DNA from 3 places in the Streptomyces sp. SD15 genome. Region 3 is predicted to be linked to each of the others. Evidence: riboswitches for the same ligand, from Rfam matches in the RefSeq annotation. Region 3 holds a riboswitch; each other region holds the start of a gene.
The links. A riboswitch is a leader RNA that binds a small molecule or an ion and turns the genes downstream of it on or off. The one in region 3 is predicted to bind S-adenosylmethionine.
Positions count from the first base shown of each region.

Region 1: it holds a riboswitch for S-adenosylmethionine, as region 3 does, so the genes downstream of both, ACX28W_RS08320 (aminotransferase class V-fold PLP-dependent enzyme) here and thrC (threonine synthase) in region 3, are expected to answer to the same signal.
Region 2: it holds a riboswitch for S-adenosylmethionine, as region 3 does, so the genes downstream of both, ACX28W_RS00650 (putative leader peptide) here and thrC (threonine synthase) in region 3, are expected to answer to the same signal.

Region 1 covers NZ_JBTLMO010000006.1:121,004-126,703, reverse strand. The annotation lists gene ACX28W_RS08340 (NYN domain-containing protein) at 1-881, opposite strand, end outside; gene ACX28W_RS08335 (hypothetical protein) at 916-1,155, opposite strand; gene ACX28W_RS08330 (rhomboid family intramembrane serine protease) at 1,310-2,041, shown strand; gene ACX28W_RS08325 (Lrp/AsnC family transcriptional regulator) at 2,038-2,319, shown strand; gene ACX28W_RS08320 (aminotransferase class V-fold PLP-dependent enzyme) at 2,625-3,986, opposite strand; SAM riboswitch class IV at 4,172-4,288, opposite strand; gene trpD (anthranilate phosphoribosyltransferase) at 4,461-5,525, opposite strand; gene qcrB (cytochrome bc1 complex cytochrome b subunit) at 5,684-5,700, opposite strand, start outside.
Region 2 covers NZ_JBTLMO010000001.1:135,006-140,705, reverse strand. The annotation lists gene ACX28W_RS00675 (epoxide hydrolase family protein) at 1-608, shown strand, start outside; partial or broken gene ACX28W_RS00670 (DUF3291 domain-containing protein) at 978-1,091, opposite strand; gene ACX28W_RS00665 (MarR family winged helix-turn-helix transcriptional regulator) at 1,318-1,836, opposite strand; gene ACX28W_RS00660 (YceI family protein) at 1,964-2,479, shown strand; gene ACX28W_RS00655 (glutathione S-transferase C-terminal domain-containing protein) at 2,498-3,307, opposite strand; gene ACX28W_RS00650 (putative leader peptide) at 3,411-3,476, opposite strand; SAM riboswitch class IV at 3,515-3,661, opposite strand; gene ACX28W_RS00645 (amino acid ABC transporter permease) at 4,181-5,170, shown strand; gene ACX28W_RS00640 (amino acid ABC transporter ATP-binding protein) at 5,167-5,700, shown strand, end outside.
Region 3 covers NZ_JBTLMO010000007.1:23,056-28,755, reverse strand. The annotation lists gene groL (chaperonin GroEL) at 1-988, opposite strand, end outside; gene ACX28W_RS09120 (cold-shock protein) at 1,330-1,539, opposite strand; gene ACX28W_RS09115 (MoaD/ThiS family protein) at 1,993-2,268, opposite strand; gene thrC (threonine synthase) at 2,397-3,713, opposite strand; SAM riboswitch class I at 3,731-3,889, opposite strand; gene ACX28W_RS09105 (glucosyl-3-phosphoglycerate synthase) at 4,047-4,991, shown strand; gene ACX28W_RS09100 (alpha,alpha-trehalose-phosphate synthase (UDP-forming)) at 5,078-5,700, shown strand, end outside.

The DNA of each region.
Region 1 (5,700 bases), on a different contig from region 3:
ACCGCATCCACGGTCTCGGCGGGCCGCACCGACACGGGCGGCAGGGCGAGTTCACGCCGCAGCCCCTGGGCGGCGTCCAGCACGGTGTCGAGCAGCAGCCGTACCCGCATGTCCTCGACACTGCGCCCCTCGCGCGCCGCCTTGCGGGTGGCCTCCAGGGCCGCCTCGGCCTCGGCGAGCCGCGCCTTGAGCCGCCGGGTCTCGCTCTCGGCGGTGGACACCTGGGCCTGCCCCTCCGCCCGTACGGTGTCCATCTCGCCCTGCAGCTTGCGTACGGCCGCCTCCCCCCGCTTGACGTCGCTGAGCGCGCCGCGCAGCTTGCGGTGAAGCGATTCGGCTTCCTTGCGCGCCGACTCCAGCTCCGTACGCAGCCGTTCGGTTTCGGCCTTGGTCTGCCCCCGCGCCGCAGCGAGCTCCGCGCGCAGCCGCTCCAGCTCGGCGCGGCTCTCCTCGTCGGCGCGCTCCGCGTCCGCGCGCAGGGCCTCCTCGCCCGCCGCGGTGACCAGCTTCACCCAGCCCATGGGGCGCAGCACATAGGCCGCGGCCGCCACGTCCAGCGGATCCGCGGCAGGGGGCGGCGCACCCGAGTCGAGAGCACCGACGAGCTCCGGCTGGGCCTCTCTCAGCTTCTCGGCGATGCGCTGCCTGAACAGCGGTTCGCTCTCCAGCGCCGTCGCCATGGCATTGCCGGCGAACTTCGCCCGCCGACTCGGGGTGAACCGGGCGTACTGCCGCAAAGGGGCAGGCAGTTCGGCGACGGTCAACCCACCGAACCCGTCCGACACGATCTGTACGACACGACGTCGCACGCCGTCGGGCAGCGGACGGTCGAGCACCTCAGCGGCGCCGTCGTCCGGCTCCCCGCCTGTGGTCTCCGCCATCCGTCACCCCAATGTCTGTGCGGGGCCCGCTCCCTCAGGAGCCGGCGCCCGGCCTGTCCACCAGTTCCACCTGATCCACCGCATTGCACCAGCGGCAACGCACCGACTCGATGGTCTCACTGACCACCTTGCGCTCCTCGACGTTCGGCTCACCAGCCAGGTCGAGGTGCACATACTCGACGACCTTGGACGAGCGGGTCACGTCGAATCGCGTGAGGTTGCCGCAGAGCGTGCAGCGCCAGCGAGTCTCGGCGGTCGGCAGGGGAACCGTCATGTGGCAGTCGCTTTCCTTCTAGTGTCCGTCCAGCGCCAGTCTCCCTGGTGCGTGTGGCTCGTAACCCTACGGCCTGGCGGGTACTCGACGCTCGGCCGTCCACAGCGGCGAGGCACTCTGTGCGCATAGGTCCTGTTACGTCATGCTCTGTTGCATGATCAGCAAGTGGAGTACGACGGTCGGCAGGGCGGCGCGGGGTCAGTCCGCGCCGGTGACGTACGGGCTGATCGTCGTGTGCTGCCTGATCTTCCTGATCGGCCCGGCTTCGGGATTCAATCCGACGTACGGCACAGGGGACGAACTGCTGGTCGCCCAGCGAACCTATTTCCGGCGCTGGGGCGTGGTGCCCGCCGAACTCCTCAGCGGAATCCCGAACGCCGCGCTCACCCCCGCGACAGCCCTGTTCATCCACGGCAGCTGGCTCCACCTCCTGGGGAACATGCTCTTCTTCTACGTCTTCGGAGCGATGGCCGAGGAACGCATGGGCCACTTCGAGTTCGCCCTCTTCTACGTGGGCTGCGGCTACCTCGCCCTGCTGGGCTACGCGATCGCCCATTCCGACTCCGAGCAGAGTCTGGTCGGTGCCTCGGGGGCGATCTCCGCGGTCCTCGGCGCGTTCCTGTACCTGTTCCCCAGGGCCCGGGTGACCAGTCTCTTCCCGTTCCTCTTCTTCCTGCCGCTGCGCTTCCCCGCCTGGGTCGTACTGCCCTTCTGGGTGACCCTGCAGTGGCTGGCGGCGGGCCAGGCGGCCCAGGGCCCGGGGGTGGCGTACCTGGCGCACCTGGTGGGCTTCTCCCTGGGCTTCGGCTACGCGTGGGTGCGCTACGGGCGTGCGACTAGAGTGAAAACCCCAGCCGCGGCCCCCGAGGGAGAAAACCAGCCGTGATCACCGCGATCGTGCTCATCAAGACCAGCGTGGACCGGATCCCCGAGATCGCCGAGTCGATCGCCGCGCTGGACAGTGTCAGCGAGGTCTTCTCCGTCACCGGTACCTACGATCTGATCGCCATGGTCCGGGTGAAGGCTCACGACGATCTCGCCGACGTCATCCCCGGCAAGATCAGCAAGATTCCCGGCGTCGAGGCGACGGACACGCACGTCGCGTTCCGCACGTACTCCCAGCACGACCTGGAGGCGGCGTTCGCGATCGGGCTGGACGGTTAGGTTCCTCGCCCCCACCGCCCCTACCCGTCCCATCCCTACCTGGGGGCTCCGCCCCCAGACCCCCGTTCGGCCTGAACGGCCTCGTCCTCAAACGCCGGACGGGCTGAGACACCCAGGGGCGCGGGGAACTGCGCGCCGAGCCCCCACCGTCCCGCAGCAAAAGAACCACCGCCGGGGGGTCCGGGGGCGGAGCCCTCGGGGATGATGGGGGTCCCCCCTGCTCGAGCGAAGTCGAGAGCTTGGGGGAGGGTAGGGGCGGCGGGGGCGAACTCACCACCCAAGCCCCCCAACCACCCGCGGTCACCTCAAACGGCGGGCACGCAACGGCCGTCTTCCGTGCGGTAGTTCCACTTCGCACCGTCCCGGACCAACTCCCTCACGGCCCGTACGAAACGCTCCACGTGCTCATCGGGCGTACCCGCCCCGAAGCTGACACGGATCGCGTTGAGGGACTTCTCCCCCGGCGCGGCCTCGGGCGCGCCGCACTCCCCCTGGGTCCCCGGGTCGCTGCCGAGGAGCGTGCGCACCAGCGGATGGGCGCAGAAGAGTCCGTCGCGCACCCCGATGCCGTACTCCGCGGAGAGCGCCGCCGCGAAGTGCGAGCTGTTCCAGCCCTCCACGACGAAGGAGATGACGCCGACCCGCGGGGCGTCGTCACCGAAGAGGGACAGGACACGCACCTCGGGAACCTCGGCGAGCCCCGCGCGGACGGCCGCGATGAGCTGCTGCTCACGGGCGACGAGCGTGTCGAAGCCCGCCTCGGTGAGCGCCTTGCAGGCGGAGGCGATCGAGTAGGCGCCGATGACGTTCGGTGAGCCGGCCTCGTGCCGGGCCGCGCTCTCGTGCCACTCCACATCCACCCCGCCGTCCGTACGCCGCGTGACCTTGCGGCTGGCGCCGCCACCGGCGAGGTACGGCTCGGCCTCACGCAGCCAGTCGGAGCGGCCCGCGAGGACGCCGGAGCCGAACGGCGCGTACAGCTTGTGCCCGGAGAAGGCGACCCAGTCGACGTCGAGGTCCCGTACCGACACGGGGTGGTGCGGAGCGAGCTGGGCGGCGTCGAGGACGATCCGGGCGCCGTGCGCGTGCGCCGCGGCGGCGAGCTCACGCACGGGCCACAGCTCACCGGTGACGTTCGAGGCGCCGGTCACACAGACGAGGGCCGGACCGTGGGGGTCGCGGTCGGCGAGGGCACCCTCCAGGGTGGCCACGGCCTGCCGCGGGGTGCGGGGCGCGTCGAGGTACGTCACCCGCGCGTCCTTCCACGGCAGCAGCGAGGCGTGGTGCTCGGTCTCGAAGACGAAGACCTGGCAGTCGGCCGGAAGGGTGGCGGCCAGCAGGTTGAGCGAGTCGGTGGTCGACCGGGTGAAGACGACCTGATCGCCCTCCCGGCAGTCCAGGAACTCCGCGACGGTCGTGCGGGCGTTCTCGAAGAGGTCGGTGGACAGCTGGGACAGGTATCCGGCGCCGCGGTGCACGCTGCCGTAGTACGGGGCGTACGCGGCCACGTCGTCCCACACCCGCTGCAGGGCCGGAGCGCTGGCGGCGTAGTCGAGCGCGGCGTAGGTGACCTCGCCGCCGGTGACCAGCGGGACGGTGACATCCCGCCCCAGAACGGGCAGCGGGGCACAAACGGACTGGTCGGCGGCAATGACGGAGACAGACATGGCGAGCTCCTGTGAGAGGCAGGCGGAATCGCTGTGCCGGACAGCCCGGGCGGGGCGTCCACAGCACAGGAAAAGGCGAAAAAGGGGTACGCGGAGGCGGGGCTCGAGCCCTATCGCATTCGCTTGCTCACAGAGGGCTCCCTCGAACGACCAGGACCCCTGGTGTCCACTCAAAGAGTGCGAGGGGTCCGCGCTTGCCGTAGACCTCGCTGCCTACGGCCTGGTCTTCACCCGGGGCACCCCGCCACGGACGGAGGGTTGCCGGACAGCCGGCCGGGGCCTGATGGCTGTCGCTCATGACCTGCGCAGCATCTTGCCACACGCCCTCCCGGGCGCAACCCCCATGTCCGGATACCGGGACGGGGCGGAGCCCCCAAGGAGGATGGGGATCCCCCTGCTCGAGCGAAGCCGAGAGCTTGGGGGAGGGTAGGGGCGGCGGGGGCGAACAAACCCCACCCCCCGCCGCCGCGGGCGCTACGCGTTGCTGGCCGCCACCCACCGCTCCAGCGCCGCCTTCGCCGCCCCGGAATCGATCGCCTCCGCCGCCTTCGCCATCCCGACGCGCAGCTGCTCCGCAAGCGGCGCCTCGCCCGGCGAGAGGGCGACCAGCGCCGCCGCCGAGTTCAGCAGCACAGCGTCCCGCACGGGCCCCGTCTCACCGTTCAGCAGCCGACGGGCGACATCGGCGTTGTACGAGGCGTCAGCGCCCCGCAGGGCCTCCACGGGGACGAGGTCGAGGCCGACGTCACGGGGGTCGAAGCGCTCCTCCTGGACCTTGCCGTCACGGACGACCCACACCTTCGACGTCGACGTGGTGGTCAGCTCGTCCAGGCCGTCGTCACCGCGGAAGACCAGCGAGGAGTTGCCGCGCTCGGCGAACACGCCGGCCACGATCGGCGCCATGCGCGGATCCGCGACGCCGACCGCCTGCGCCCGTACGCGCGCCGGGTTCGTCAGCGGGCCGAGGGCGTTGAAGACCGTCCGGATCCCCAACTGCCCCCGCGCCGCCGCCACATGACGCAGCGCCGGGTGGAACTTGACCGCGAAGCAGAAGGTGATCCCGGCCTCCTCGGCCACCTCGGCCACCCGCTTCAGCGGCAGCTCCAGATTGACGCCGAGCTTCTCCAGGACGTCCGAGGCACCGGACGCCGAGGACGCGGCCCGGTTGCCGTGCTTGACGACCTTGGCACCCGTTCCTGCCACCACGATCGCCGACATCGTGGAGATGTTGACGGTCTTCGCGCCGTCGCCACCCGTGCCGACGATGTCGACGGTCTCCCCCGGCACCTCGATCACGTTCGCGTGGTCGTACATCGCCCGGACCAGACCGGAGATCTCCTCGACCGTCTCGCCCTTGGCCCGCAGCGCCACCACGAAACCGGCGATCTGCGCGTCCGTCGCCTCGCCGCGCATGATGCGGTCCATCGCCCAGGCCGTGTTGTCCGCGCTCTGGTCACGGCCGTCGAGCAGTCCGTTCAGTACCTCGGGCCAGGAACGGCCCGCCGCGGTATTGCCTCCAGCGGGGTTCACAGCGCTCATAAGCCGCTCCTGGGTCCGTCCCGTCCGTCCTGGACAGGGACACCTGTAGATGAGAACACCCTATCCAGGCCCGGAGGCGGCAAAGAGCCCCCGTCCATGCAATGGACGAGGGCTCTTGCCGTGGCGATCGTGGTGATCGATGAGGATCGGTCAGGGGATCAGTGGTGGCCGTGGC
Region 2 (5,700 bases), on a different contig from region 3:
GGCTGCCGCTCGACTTCTTCACCGGCCCCCGCGCCTGGGACTTCGCCCGGAATCGGCCCCTCACCGACGACCAGCCCGCCGACGTCCGCGCCCGCATCATCGAGCTGGACCACCGCTCGGCGTCCCACCTCGCCGTGCACATGCTCGACGGCGCCACCCTGGCCCACGGGCTGAGCGACTCACCCGCCGGACTGCTCGCCTGGCTGCTGGAGCGCTGGAACGCCTGGAGCGACAACGGCGGCGACGTGGAGTCCGTCTTCACCAAGGACGACCTGCTCACCCACGCCACGATCTACTGGGTGAACAACTCCATCGCCACGTCGATGCGTTACTACGCCAATGCCAACCGCTACCCCTGGGCTCCCGCCCACGACCGCACCCCGGTCGTGCAGACCCCGGTCGGCCTCACCTTCGTCACGTACGAGAACCCGCCCGGCATCCAGACCGCCGACGAGCGCGTCCGGGCATTCAAGACCGGCCTGCAGGCCGATTGGTTCAACCACGTCAACGTCAACGCCCACGACCACGGCGGCCACTTCATCCCCTGGGAGAATCCCGACGCCTGGGTGAGTGACCTGCGCCGCACCTTTCACGGCCGCAGGCCCTGAACGACCCTGCGGGCTCGTCTGGGCACGAGAGATCGGTATGGGGGACGTGGTCAAGAAGGTTACCTATCGCGCTGGACTGCGACCTTGCCGTGGCTGTGAACAGCGCGCTGCCGTACTGAACCGCTGGGTGGTGTTCTCCAGCCGGGCAGCACATTGAGGGCAGAACGCTATTGACGGGGCGTGGGAAGAGTCGAGCTTCGTCCGAGACCAGTCAATCTTCCCCGGGACCGGTCGATCTCCCCCGCGACCCGCAGCTTCTTCAGCAGCATCAGGTGCAGCTGGTCCCAGACGACGGCTCCATTCCGCGCCGCCAGTAGGGGTCCAGCCAAGATCATCCCACTGCCCCTTTTTGGGCTTACCTTGGCTGGACCCCTTCATGATCGACCGGTGCGGTTCGGTCTTCGCGTACGTGTAGAGGGCCTGCTCGTCCTCCCAGGCGGACAGCGTCCAGAAGGTGCGCTTCAGCGGCTGGGCGATGAGTGAGGGATGGCGCGACACGCGGTGGACTCCTTCGGCGGGCAGCCCGAACTCCGGACGGTCCACCGCTGAGCTGCACCGGCGACCGTGGACTTGCGTTCGACCCTAGAAAGCGGTCGGCTACCGCGTCCAACCGGAGTCCGATCGCGACTACGAAGATCGGAGTACGTCGGATGGCGTACGGCCCGGCCGGTCGGTGTCCGGGTGTGTGTACGGACCCCTGGTGAGCGGGTTACTCCGCCTTCCGGAGGGGGTGCTCCCCGTCGGCGGCCGGGGCGAGCGGCAACAGCTCGTGCAGCGCGTCGTACCGCTGTGCGCAGGCCGTCTGGGCGATGGCCTGGGAGACGGCGTCGGCCAGGGGGCGCGAGGAATCGCGCAGCAGGGTGCGCGCCTTGTCCGTGAGCGCAACCTCGATACCCCGCCGGTCCCCGCACGCCGAGCGCCTGGTGATCAGGCCGGCGTGCTGGAGGCAGGCCACCTGATAGGTCAGCCGCGTCTTGGGACGGCCCAGCAGCTCCGCGATCTGCGTCATCCGCAGACCGGAGCCGGGCTGGTCCGCGAGCAGGCACAGCACCAGGAATTCGTCGTGCGAGACACCGAGTGCGTCCTTGACCCGTGCGCGCAGCTGCTGCTCGATCGCTCCGGCCGCCGCCAGCAGGCGCATCCAGGCCCGCAGCTCGGCGGGCAGCAGTCCGTCGTCGCCCGTGTGCTCGCGTTCGGGCGGATCGGCGGGGGCGGAGGAGTCGGCCATGGTGTCGCAGTCTACCGGTTGTCCAAATTTGAAGAACAGGCTAGCGTTCAGTCATCCAAAATTGGATGACCTCGGTCGTCCTCCTCACACTCCTTGTGTACGACCTGTAACCGTCTGGAGAACCCTCATGACCGTCGCCGTAGAAACCGGCCTCTGGCAGCTCGACCCCGCCCGTTCCACCGTCGCCATCAAGCACAAGACGATGTGGGGCATGGTCACCGTCAAGGGCACCTTCACCGGTGTCACCGGAGAGGGCGAGGTCCAGCCCGACGGGACCGCGAACGGCACCATCACTCTGGACGTCGCGTCCCTGGACACCAAGAACGCCAAGCGCGACACGCACCTCCGCGGCGCCGACCTCTTCGACGCGGACCGGCACCCCACGATCACCTTCGCCGTCCACGCCACCGCCGTCGGTCAGGACGACACCGTCGAGATCGACGGCCAGTTGACCGTGCGCGGCATCAGCCGTCCGCAGTCCGTCACCGCGCGCGTCACCGAGTCCGGCGCCGATGCCGTCACGCTCACCGCGGACTTCACCGTGGACCGCGACCAGTTCGGAATGGATCACAACCAGATGGGCATGATCCGCGGCCTGGCCACGGTCACCAGCACGCTCGCCTTCACCCGCGCCAAGGCGTAACTCGCACCTCGACGGACGTTACGTTTGCCGCGCGTCGGCGTGGGACGGGCGCGTGAACGCCGTGTGGGCGTCGAGCCGTCGTACGTAGGCCTGGAGCCGGTCGTACCCGCAAAGGGTGTCAGGGGCCTTGAGTTGGGCGAGTGCGACCCAGAGGTCGACGTCTGCGGCCGTCAGCTTGTCGCCCAACGCGTAGGTGTGCGAGGCGAGTTGCCGGTTCAGCCGGTCCAGCGTCGCCGACAGGACCTCCGGCCGCGCGGTAGAGGTGACGTCCCGGTCGAGGAGCTCACGGAAGGCGTTGATGTCGGCGGCGAGGGCCGGTGGGTGGAGCCGAGGCAGGCAGGCGTCGTCGCGGCCGGTCAGGAGTCCGGCGAGGTCGCGCAGGATGTCGGGGGTGTGATTGCTGACGATGCGTCCGCTCCAACGGTCGCACAGCGCGGGCGCGATGAGTGGACCGTCGTAGTGGTGCCACGTGGCCTCGTACGCGCTGCGCAGTGCGGTGAACGCGGCAGGTGGCTGCGAGGTTTCCGTTGATTCCGCGGGGAGCGCCAGCAGCGTCGTAGCGACCGAGTCACGCAGGCCGAGCAGGTCGAGGGTGATCGAGATGCGCAGCGAGCACGGACAGCCCTCGGAGAGGTACAGCTGATAGCGGTGCGGTGCCGGGTAGAAGCCGCCGGCCAGGCCCACGCCGATGCGGCTGCGGATGCGGTGCGGGCGAGGGGACGCGAGGGCGCCCCGGGGATTCGGGGCAACTGAGCCCGCGACGCGCGGGGTTGGGGCGCACGGGCCTGCGGTGCCTGCGTGCGAAGTGAGCGAAACTGTCTCGGGCATGACTCTCCACGGGAACGACGAAGCCCCGGCCGCCTCATGGGCGGCAGCGGCGGAACGGAGTGACTGCGCTGACGTGCCGGTCCGGATCGTGGGACGCGACGGTCTAGTACGCGCTGGAAACCCGCTGCAGGTCGATGTGCAGACGTCTCGTCAGACCGTTCCTGGTCACATTCCCACCGCTCCCGTGTCCGGGGCTCGCGAGAGGCGAGACCACGCTTGCCCCGCCGCTCCGGCGGAACCCGGTCGTCACCCGGGGCACCCCGTCGCGGTGGAAGGGTTGCCTGCCAGCGGGCCGGGGCCGATAACCGCGTCGTACGGGAAACCCCGATACGACGGGCGCTGACAATCGTGACCGTCCCCGTCAGTCTCGGTGCGCTCCGGTGAGTCGTCAAGAAGGCATCCGCGCGGTCTCACGACGTGGTCACACGGGCCGGTCGGCGTTGACATTCGTTTGACGGCGTGCCTAACTTACGCCGCATTGGACCGGATGCGTTCCGGTGAGCGCGAGGCCCCGCGGGGTGGAATGGTGACGGTGACCGCGATGTACGCAGCCCCGGGGACGACCGCTTCGCGGCGCCACGGCTGCGCGTCCATGCCCGCGAACCGTCGCCCCGAGCTGCTCCTCGCCGAGGGCGGCCGCGCCGACACCGCATGGTGTTGTACCTGTCGCGGCACCGGCCGTCTCTGTCAGGGCTGACCCCGGTCGCACCGCTGCCCTTTCGCTTTTCTTCTTCTTTCTTCTTCGCTGAGCTCTGAACCGCTGGTGTTCGCCGCTGTCCCGGCGAACTCCCGGTGAGCTTCCCCTCCTTGCCCCCGTATCGGGCCTGTTTCCCCTGCGCGCCCCGGGGGAGTACGAGTCGCCTGGAGCCCTCCATGAGTGAACCCTTGGGCTCTGCCGTGCAGTTGGACACGGCAGAGCCGCCTCCCGCACCTGTGGTCAAGCCGACGCCATCGGCGGCGCAGCGAGTGCTGCCGCTGCGCCGGCCGGGCCGCTGGATCGCTTCGGCGATCGTGCTCGTCGTGGTCGCGCAGATCACCCACGGGCTGGCGACCAACCCCTTCTTCCAATGGGACCGATTCCCGTACTGGTTCCTGCGTCCGACGATTCTCGACGGTCTGCTGATCACCCTCGAAGTGGCCGCGTACAGCGCGGTGTTGGGTCTGCTCGGCGGCGTCGTGCTCGCCTTGGCCAGGCTCTCCAGGAGTCCGGTGCTGCGGGCGGTGAGCTGGGTCTACATCTGGCTGTTCCGTTCGGTACCGCTGATCGTCGTCCTGCTCTTCCTCTACAACTTCAGTGCGCTCTACCAGACCCTGAGCCTCGGAGTCCCGTTCGGTCCGGCCTTCTTCACCTTCGACGAGTCCCGGCTCGCCACCGACATGGTCGTCGCGGTCGTCGGACTGAGCCTCAACGAGGCGGCGTACGCGGCCGAAGTGGTGCGCGGCGGCATCCTCGCGGTCGACCAGGGCCAGCACGAGGCGGCCTCCGCACTCGGGCTGCCCAAGGGGTACCAGTTCAGGAAGATCGTGTTCCCGCAGGCGCTGCGCTCCGTCACCCCGAACTACGTCAACCAGCTGATCGGCCTGATCAAGGCCACCTCGCTGGTCTTCTACGTCTCGCTGCTCGACCTCTTCGGCTCGGTGCAGAGCATGGGCAGCACCTACCCCGGCGACATTGTGCCGCTGCTCCTGGTCGCCACCACCTGGTACCTGATCCTCACGAGCGTCGTCTCCGTCGTCCAGTTCTACGTCGAGCGGTACTACTCGCGGGGCGCCCTGCGCACCTTGCCGCCGACCCCGTTGCAGAAGGTGCGGACCGGTCTGGGCGACCTGCGGGCCCGCGTCCGAAGGGAGACGGCGACATGACCACCAAGGCACTGATCGAGGTCCACGACGTGCACAAGTGGTACGGATCTCAACGCGTTCTGGACGGCGTGGAGTTGACCGTGGAGCCCGGAGAGGTCACGGTGATCGTCGGACCGTCGGGCTCCGGCAAGTCCACCCTGCTGCGGGTGATCAACCACCTGGAGAAGCCTGAGATCGGCCATGTCAGCCTGAACGGCGAGCTGATCGGCGTACGTCGGCACGGCGAGCGGCTCAAGGAGCTGAGCGAGCGGGCGATCCTGGCCCAGCGCAGCCGGATCGGCTTCGTCTTCCAGAACTTCAACCTGTTCCCGCATCTGACGGTGCTGGACAACGTGGCGGCCGCCCCGGTGGCCACCGGCCGGCTGAGCAAGCCTGAGGCCCGGGAGCTGGCGCTCACCCTGCTGGGCCGGGTGGGTCTGGCCGACAAGACCGCCGCCTATCCACGCCAGTTGTCGGGCGGTCAGCAGCAGCGGGTGGCCATCGCCCGCGCCCTCGCTCTACGGCCCGGAGTCATCCTCTTCGACGAACCC
Region 3 (5,700 bases):
TCGTGGTCTCGTCCTTGGTGATGACAACCTTGCGGGCGCGGCCCAGCAGGTCCAGACCCGCGTTCTCCAGCTTGAGGCCGACCTCCTCGGAGATGACCTCGCCGCCCGTGAGGATGGCGATGTCGCCGAGCATGGCCTTGCGGCGGTCACCGAAGCCCGGGGCCTTGACGGCGACGGACTTGAAGGTGCCACGGATCTTGTTGACGACCAGCGTCGACAGAGCCTCGCCCTCGACGTCCTCGGCGATGATCAGCAGCGGCTTACCCGACTGCATGACCTTCTCGAGGAGCGGGAGCAGGTCCTTGACGTTGGCGATCTTCGAGTTGGCAATCAGGATGTACGGGTCGTCGAGGACGGCCTCCATACGCTCCATGTCGGTGGCGAAGTACGCCGAGATGTAGCCCTTGTCGAAGCGCATACCCTCGGTGAGCTCCAGCTCCAGACCGAAGGTCTGGGACTCCTCGACGGTGATGACGCCTTCCTTGCCGACCTTGTCCATCGCCTCGGCGATGAGCTCGCCGATCTGGGTGTCGGCGGCGGAGATGGAGGCCGTGGAAGCGATCTGCTCCTTGGTCTCGACATCCTTGGCCTGCTCGAGCAGGGCACCGGAGACGGCCTCGACGGCCTTCTCGATACCGCGCTTGAGGGCCATCGGGTTGGCACCCGCGGCTACGTTGCGCAGGCCCTCGCGGACCAGCGCCTGCGCGAGAACGGTCGCGGTGGTCGTACCGTCACCGGCGACGTCGTCCGTCTTCTTGGCGACTTCCTTGACCAGCTCGGCGCCGATCTTCTCGTACGGGTCCTCGAGCTCGATCTCCTTGGCGATGGAAACACCATCGTTGGTGATCGTGGGGGCGCCCCACTTCTTCTCGAGGACGACGTTGCGGCCCTTGGGGCCAAGGGTGACCTTGACGGCGTCCGCGAGCTGGTTCATGCCGCGCTCGAGGCCTCGCCGCGCCTCCTCGTTGAACGCGATGATCTTGGCCATGTGAAGTGGTCCTCCCGGACTGGGGTGGATTGCTCCGGACCGCGCTGGCGCCCGCGACGGACGGCCTGCATACCTCGTGGTTCCTTGCCCCACTTGGCCTGCGGGCCTCACCCACCCGGTCCTCGTTGTCACTCTCACCTTCAGAGTGCTAACGCCAATGATTAGCACTCGCCCCTGCCGAGTGCAAGCGGCTCCGACCGATCCGCAGGTGAACACGGGGGTGTGCACGGTCGGCCGGCCGGACGGGCAGAGGGGCAGGCAGACGGACAGACCGAAGGGCCCGCACCCCCTGGTGGGGATGCGGGCCCTTCGTCACGTCGAACAGTCAGTCGGCGCGTGCTTCAGCCGGTGGCCGCCAGTCGGACCATGTCCGCCTGCGGCCCTTTCTGGCCCTGCGAGATCTCGAAATCGACCCGCTGACCCTCTTCCAGGGTGCGGTAGCCGTCCATCTGAATCGCGCTGTAGTGGACGAAAACATCCGCACCACCGTCGACCGCGATGAAGCCGTACCCCTTCTCCGCGTTGAACCACTTGACGGTGCCCTGAGCCATGCCTAACTCCCCTATTACTGGCCCTTGCACAGGACCGCACTTCGCGGGCCCGGGTCAGACCTCACCCCCCAACGGTTGGGGGTGTGCGCCGGAACGCGTCGACCGCGGCTGAATGTATCTGTCCAACTGCCCTCTGCAACAGGTCAATCGGACGAGAATTCCGGGCGCGCCTGATCGGAAATATGCGGAGAATTAGCAAGGATTCAGGGCAAGTCGGGCCCCATAAATGCCATAAACGGCTCAAAGAGGTGGGGCACTTTGGCTACTTCTTATCGGGCACCGGCCGGGAAATCACTGAAGCTCATATGCATCCGGCATGGAAAGCGAAGCGGCTTCCCCAACTGTACCGCGCTCAACCATACAGAATTGCCCCCTCCGTTTCTCTCACGGAGGGGGCAATTCGATGAACTCTGCGTGTTCGGAGTTACCGAGGGTAACGATCCGGGCCGGCGATCAGCCTCCGGCGACCGCCGGGATGATCGAGACGCCCGCGCCGTCCGGCGTCGCCGTCTCCAGGCCCTGCTCGAAACGGACGTCGTCGTCGTTCACGTACACGTTGACGAACCGGCGCAGCTTGCCCTGGTCGTCCAGCACGCGTGCGGAGATGCCCGTGTGGTTCTTCTCCAGATCCGCGATGACCTCGCCGAGGGTCCCACCCTCGGCCTTCACCTCGGCTTTGCCGTCGGTGTAGGTGCGCAGGATGGTGGGGATGCGGACGTTGACGCTCATGGGTGATGACCTCCGGTCGAGTACAGCGCCTCGTAAGGGGCGCGGGGCGGTGACATGTGCGGCTCCGCCGCGTGGGCGCGACCAGCCCTCACGGCCCGCAGCGCGAAAAGAACCCTCCTGGCGGAGCCTTACGCGAGCCCAGCCTCACGGAACGACTCCAGGCTGGGACGAATGGTCGCCGTCAACCCCGTCCCCGCCACCGCGTCCAGCGTCTTGAGCCCGTCCCCGGTGTTGAGGACGACGGTCGTCAGCGTCGGGTCGAGAAGACCGTTCTCGATCAGCTTCTTCGCCACACCCACCGTCACTCCACCGGCGGTCTCCGCGAAGATGCCCTCGGTCCGGGCCAGCAGCTTGATCGCGTCGACGACCTGCTCGTCGTTGACGTCCTCCACGGCCCCGCCCGTCCGTCGCGCGATGTCGAGCACGTACGGCCCGTCGGCCGGGTTGCCGATGGCGAGCGACTTGGCGATGGTGTGGGGCTTCTGCGGGCGTACGACGTCGTGGCCGGCCTTGTAGGCGACGGACACCGGCGAGCAGCCCTCGGCCTGCGCACCGAAGATCTTGTACGGCTTGTCCGCGACCAGCCCGAGCTTGATCAGCTCCTGCAAGCCCTTGTCGATCTTCGTCAGCTGCGACCCGGAGGCGATGGGGATCACCAGCTGGTCGGGGAGCTGCCAGCCGAGCTGCTCGCAGATCTCGTACGCGAGCGTCTTCGACCCCTCCGCGTAGTACGGCCGCAGGTTGACGTTGACGAAGCCCCAGCCCTCGCCGGCCGGGTCGCCGATCAGCTCGGAGCAGAAACGGTTCACGTCGTCGTAGTTGCCCTCGATGCCGACGAGCTCACCGCCGTAGATCGCGGCCATGACGACCTTGCCCTGCTCCAGGTCGTGCGGGATGAACACGCAGGAGCGGAAGCCGGCCCGGGCGGCGGCGGCGCCCACCGCACCGGCGAGGTTGCCGGTGGAGGAGCAGGAGAGAGTGGTGAAGTGGAACGCGCGGGCGGCCTCGATGGCCTGGGCGACGACGCGGTCCTTGAAGGAGTGCGTCGGGTTGCCGGAGTCGTCCTTGACGAAGAGCTTGCCGGGGTCGACGCCCAACTCGCGGGCCAGGTTGTCGGCCTTGACGAGCTTGGTCCAGCCCGGGTTGATGTTCGGCTTCTCGGCGACGTCCGCGGGGACGGGCAGCAGCGGCGCGTAGCGCCAGATGTTCGCGGGGCCCGCTTCGATGCGCTTGCGGAGCTCCTCGGTGTCGTAGGCCGAGAAGTCGTACGCGATCTCGAGCGGGCCGAAACACTCCTCGCAGGCGAAAACCGGGCCGAGCGGCACACGGTGACCGCACTCGCGGCAGGAAAGCGCGGCGGCGGGTCCGAGATCGACACCGTCTACGCTGTTCGTAGTGCTTTCGGTGGCGCTTGCGGTGGTGCTTGCGACGGTCTGCGCAGCCATGGAGGCGAGGCCCTTTCTCCTCATCTTCCTCACGACGCACTTCGCCGTGAGACGGATTTGGCACCTTCCCGAGCCGGGAGCCTCGCGACGACGACGTAGTCGGTGGTCGTACGAGACCGGCTGGAGGGTTGCCGGGGCTTCAACGGGCCGTATCCCTCTGCCCCTCTGGATGAGCGGTATTCGGTTGTGTGCGGACGATCTACGCAATGCGATGGTCATCCGCGTTGTTCAAGACTGTAACCGAAGGCCAGGACAGTTGAGATAGTCGTCCGAACCGCGAGATGGATCACACCGTGAGACACCGGGTGATCAGACAGTGAGGAGCCGCAGACTGTGCTGAAGGAAGTCGAGCGCTGGCTGAGCACACGCTCCTGGTCCGTAACCGATCGCCCGCTCCACCAGCTCATGGCCGCGAAACGCACCACAGGGTCGACGGTCAGTGTCGTACTGCCCGCGCTCAACGAGGAGGAGACGGTCGGCGAGATCGTCGCCGTCATCCGCCACGACCTGATGCAGCAGGTGCCCCTCGTCGACGAGATCGTCGTCATCGACTCGGGCTCGACGGATCGCACCTCGGAGGTGGCCGCCGCGGCGGGCGCGCGAGTCGTGCACCGGGACGAGATCCTGCCGCGCATCCCGACCGCGCCCGGCAAGGGCGAGGTCCTCTGGCGGTCACTCCTGGTGACCAGCGGGGACATCGTCTGCTTCATCGACGCCGATCTGAAGGAGTTCTCGTCGGACTTCGTCTCCGGGATCGTGGGGCCGCTGCTCACCGAGCCCGGCGTGGACCTCGTCAAGGCGATGTACGACAGACCGCTGGGCTCCGCCGCCGGTCAGGGCGGCCGCGTCACGGAACTCATGGCCCGCCCCCTGCTCAACATGCACTGGCCGCAACTGGCCGGCTTCGTCCAGCCGCTCGGCGGGGAGTACGCGGCCCGCCGCTCCCTCCTCGAACAGCTCCCCTTCCCCGTCGGGTACGGCGTCGAGCTGGGCATGCTCATCGACGCACTGCACCTGGTGGGCCTGGACGCGCTCGCCCAGGTCGACGTGGGAGTGCGCAAGCACCGGCACCAGGACGGGCAGGCGCTGGGCCGCATGTCCGCCGCGATCTACCGCACGGCACAGCTCCGGCTGGCCCGCGGACACCTCATCCGACCGGCCCTCACCCAGTTCGAACGGGGCGAGGACGGTTTCGAGCCGCGCACGCACTCGGTGGACACGGAGGAAAGGCCTCCGATGGCGGAAATCTCCGAGTACGTAAAAAGGCGGGCCGCGTAAAAGCGCCCCCTTGGGCACCGCCCCGCAGATCGCATACGGCCAAAAGGAACGTTTGAGCGTTTCCGTGCCGGGCTAGGTTTGGTGGCATGGCCTCAACGCACGGCACCCATCGAATCCTCGTCGCCTCCAACCGCGGCCCGGTCTCGTACGAGGTGCGAGAGGACGGCTCGCTCCACGCCCGGCGCGGCGGGGGCGGGCTGGTCTCGGGCCTGTCGGCGATCGGGCCGGACGCGGGCGCCCTGTGGGTGTGCTCCGCGCTCGGCGACGGCGACCGCGAGGCGGTCCGGCGTGGGATCGGCGAGGTCGGTGTGCGGATGCTGGACATCGACGCCGGCGTGCACGCGGACGCGTACAACGGCATCGCGAACTCCGTGCTGTGGTTCGTCCACCACATGCTCTACCAGACGCCGCTGGAGCCGGTCTTCGACGTGGAGTTCCGGCGCCAGTGGGCGGCGTACGAGGCGTACAACCGGGCGTTCGCCGAGGCGCTGGCCGACGCGGCGGTCGACGGGGCCGTGGTGGTCGTACAGGACTACCACCTGACCCTCGTCCCCGGAATGCTCCGCGAACTCCGCCCCGACCTGCGGATCGGCCATTTCTCCCACACCCCCTGGGCGCCGGTCGACTACTTCCGGATGCTGCCCGACGACATCGCCGAGCAGGTGCTGCGCGGCATGCTCGGCGCGGACCGGCTGGGCTTCCTGACGCA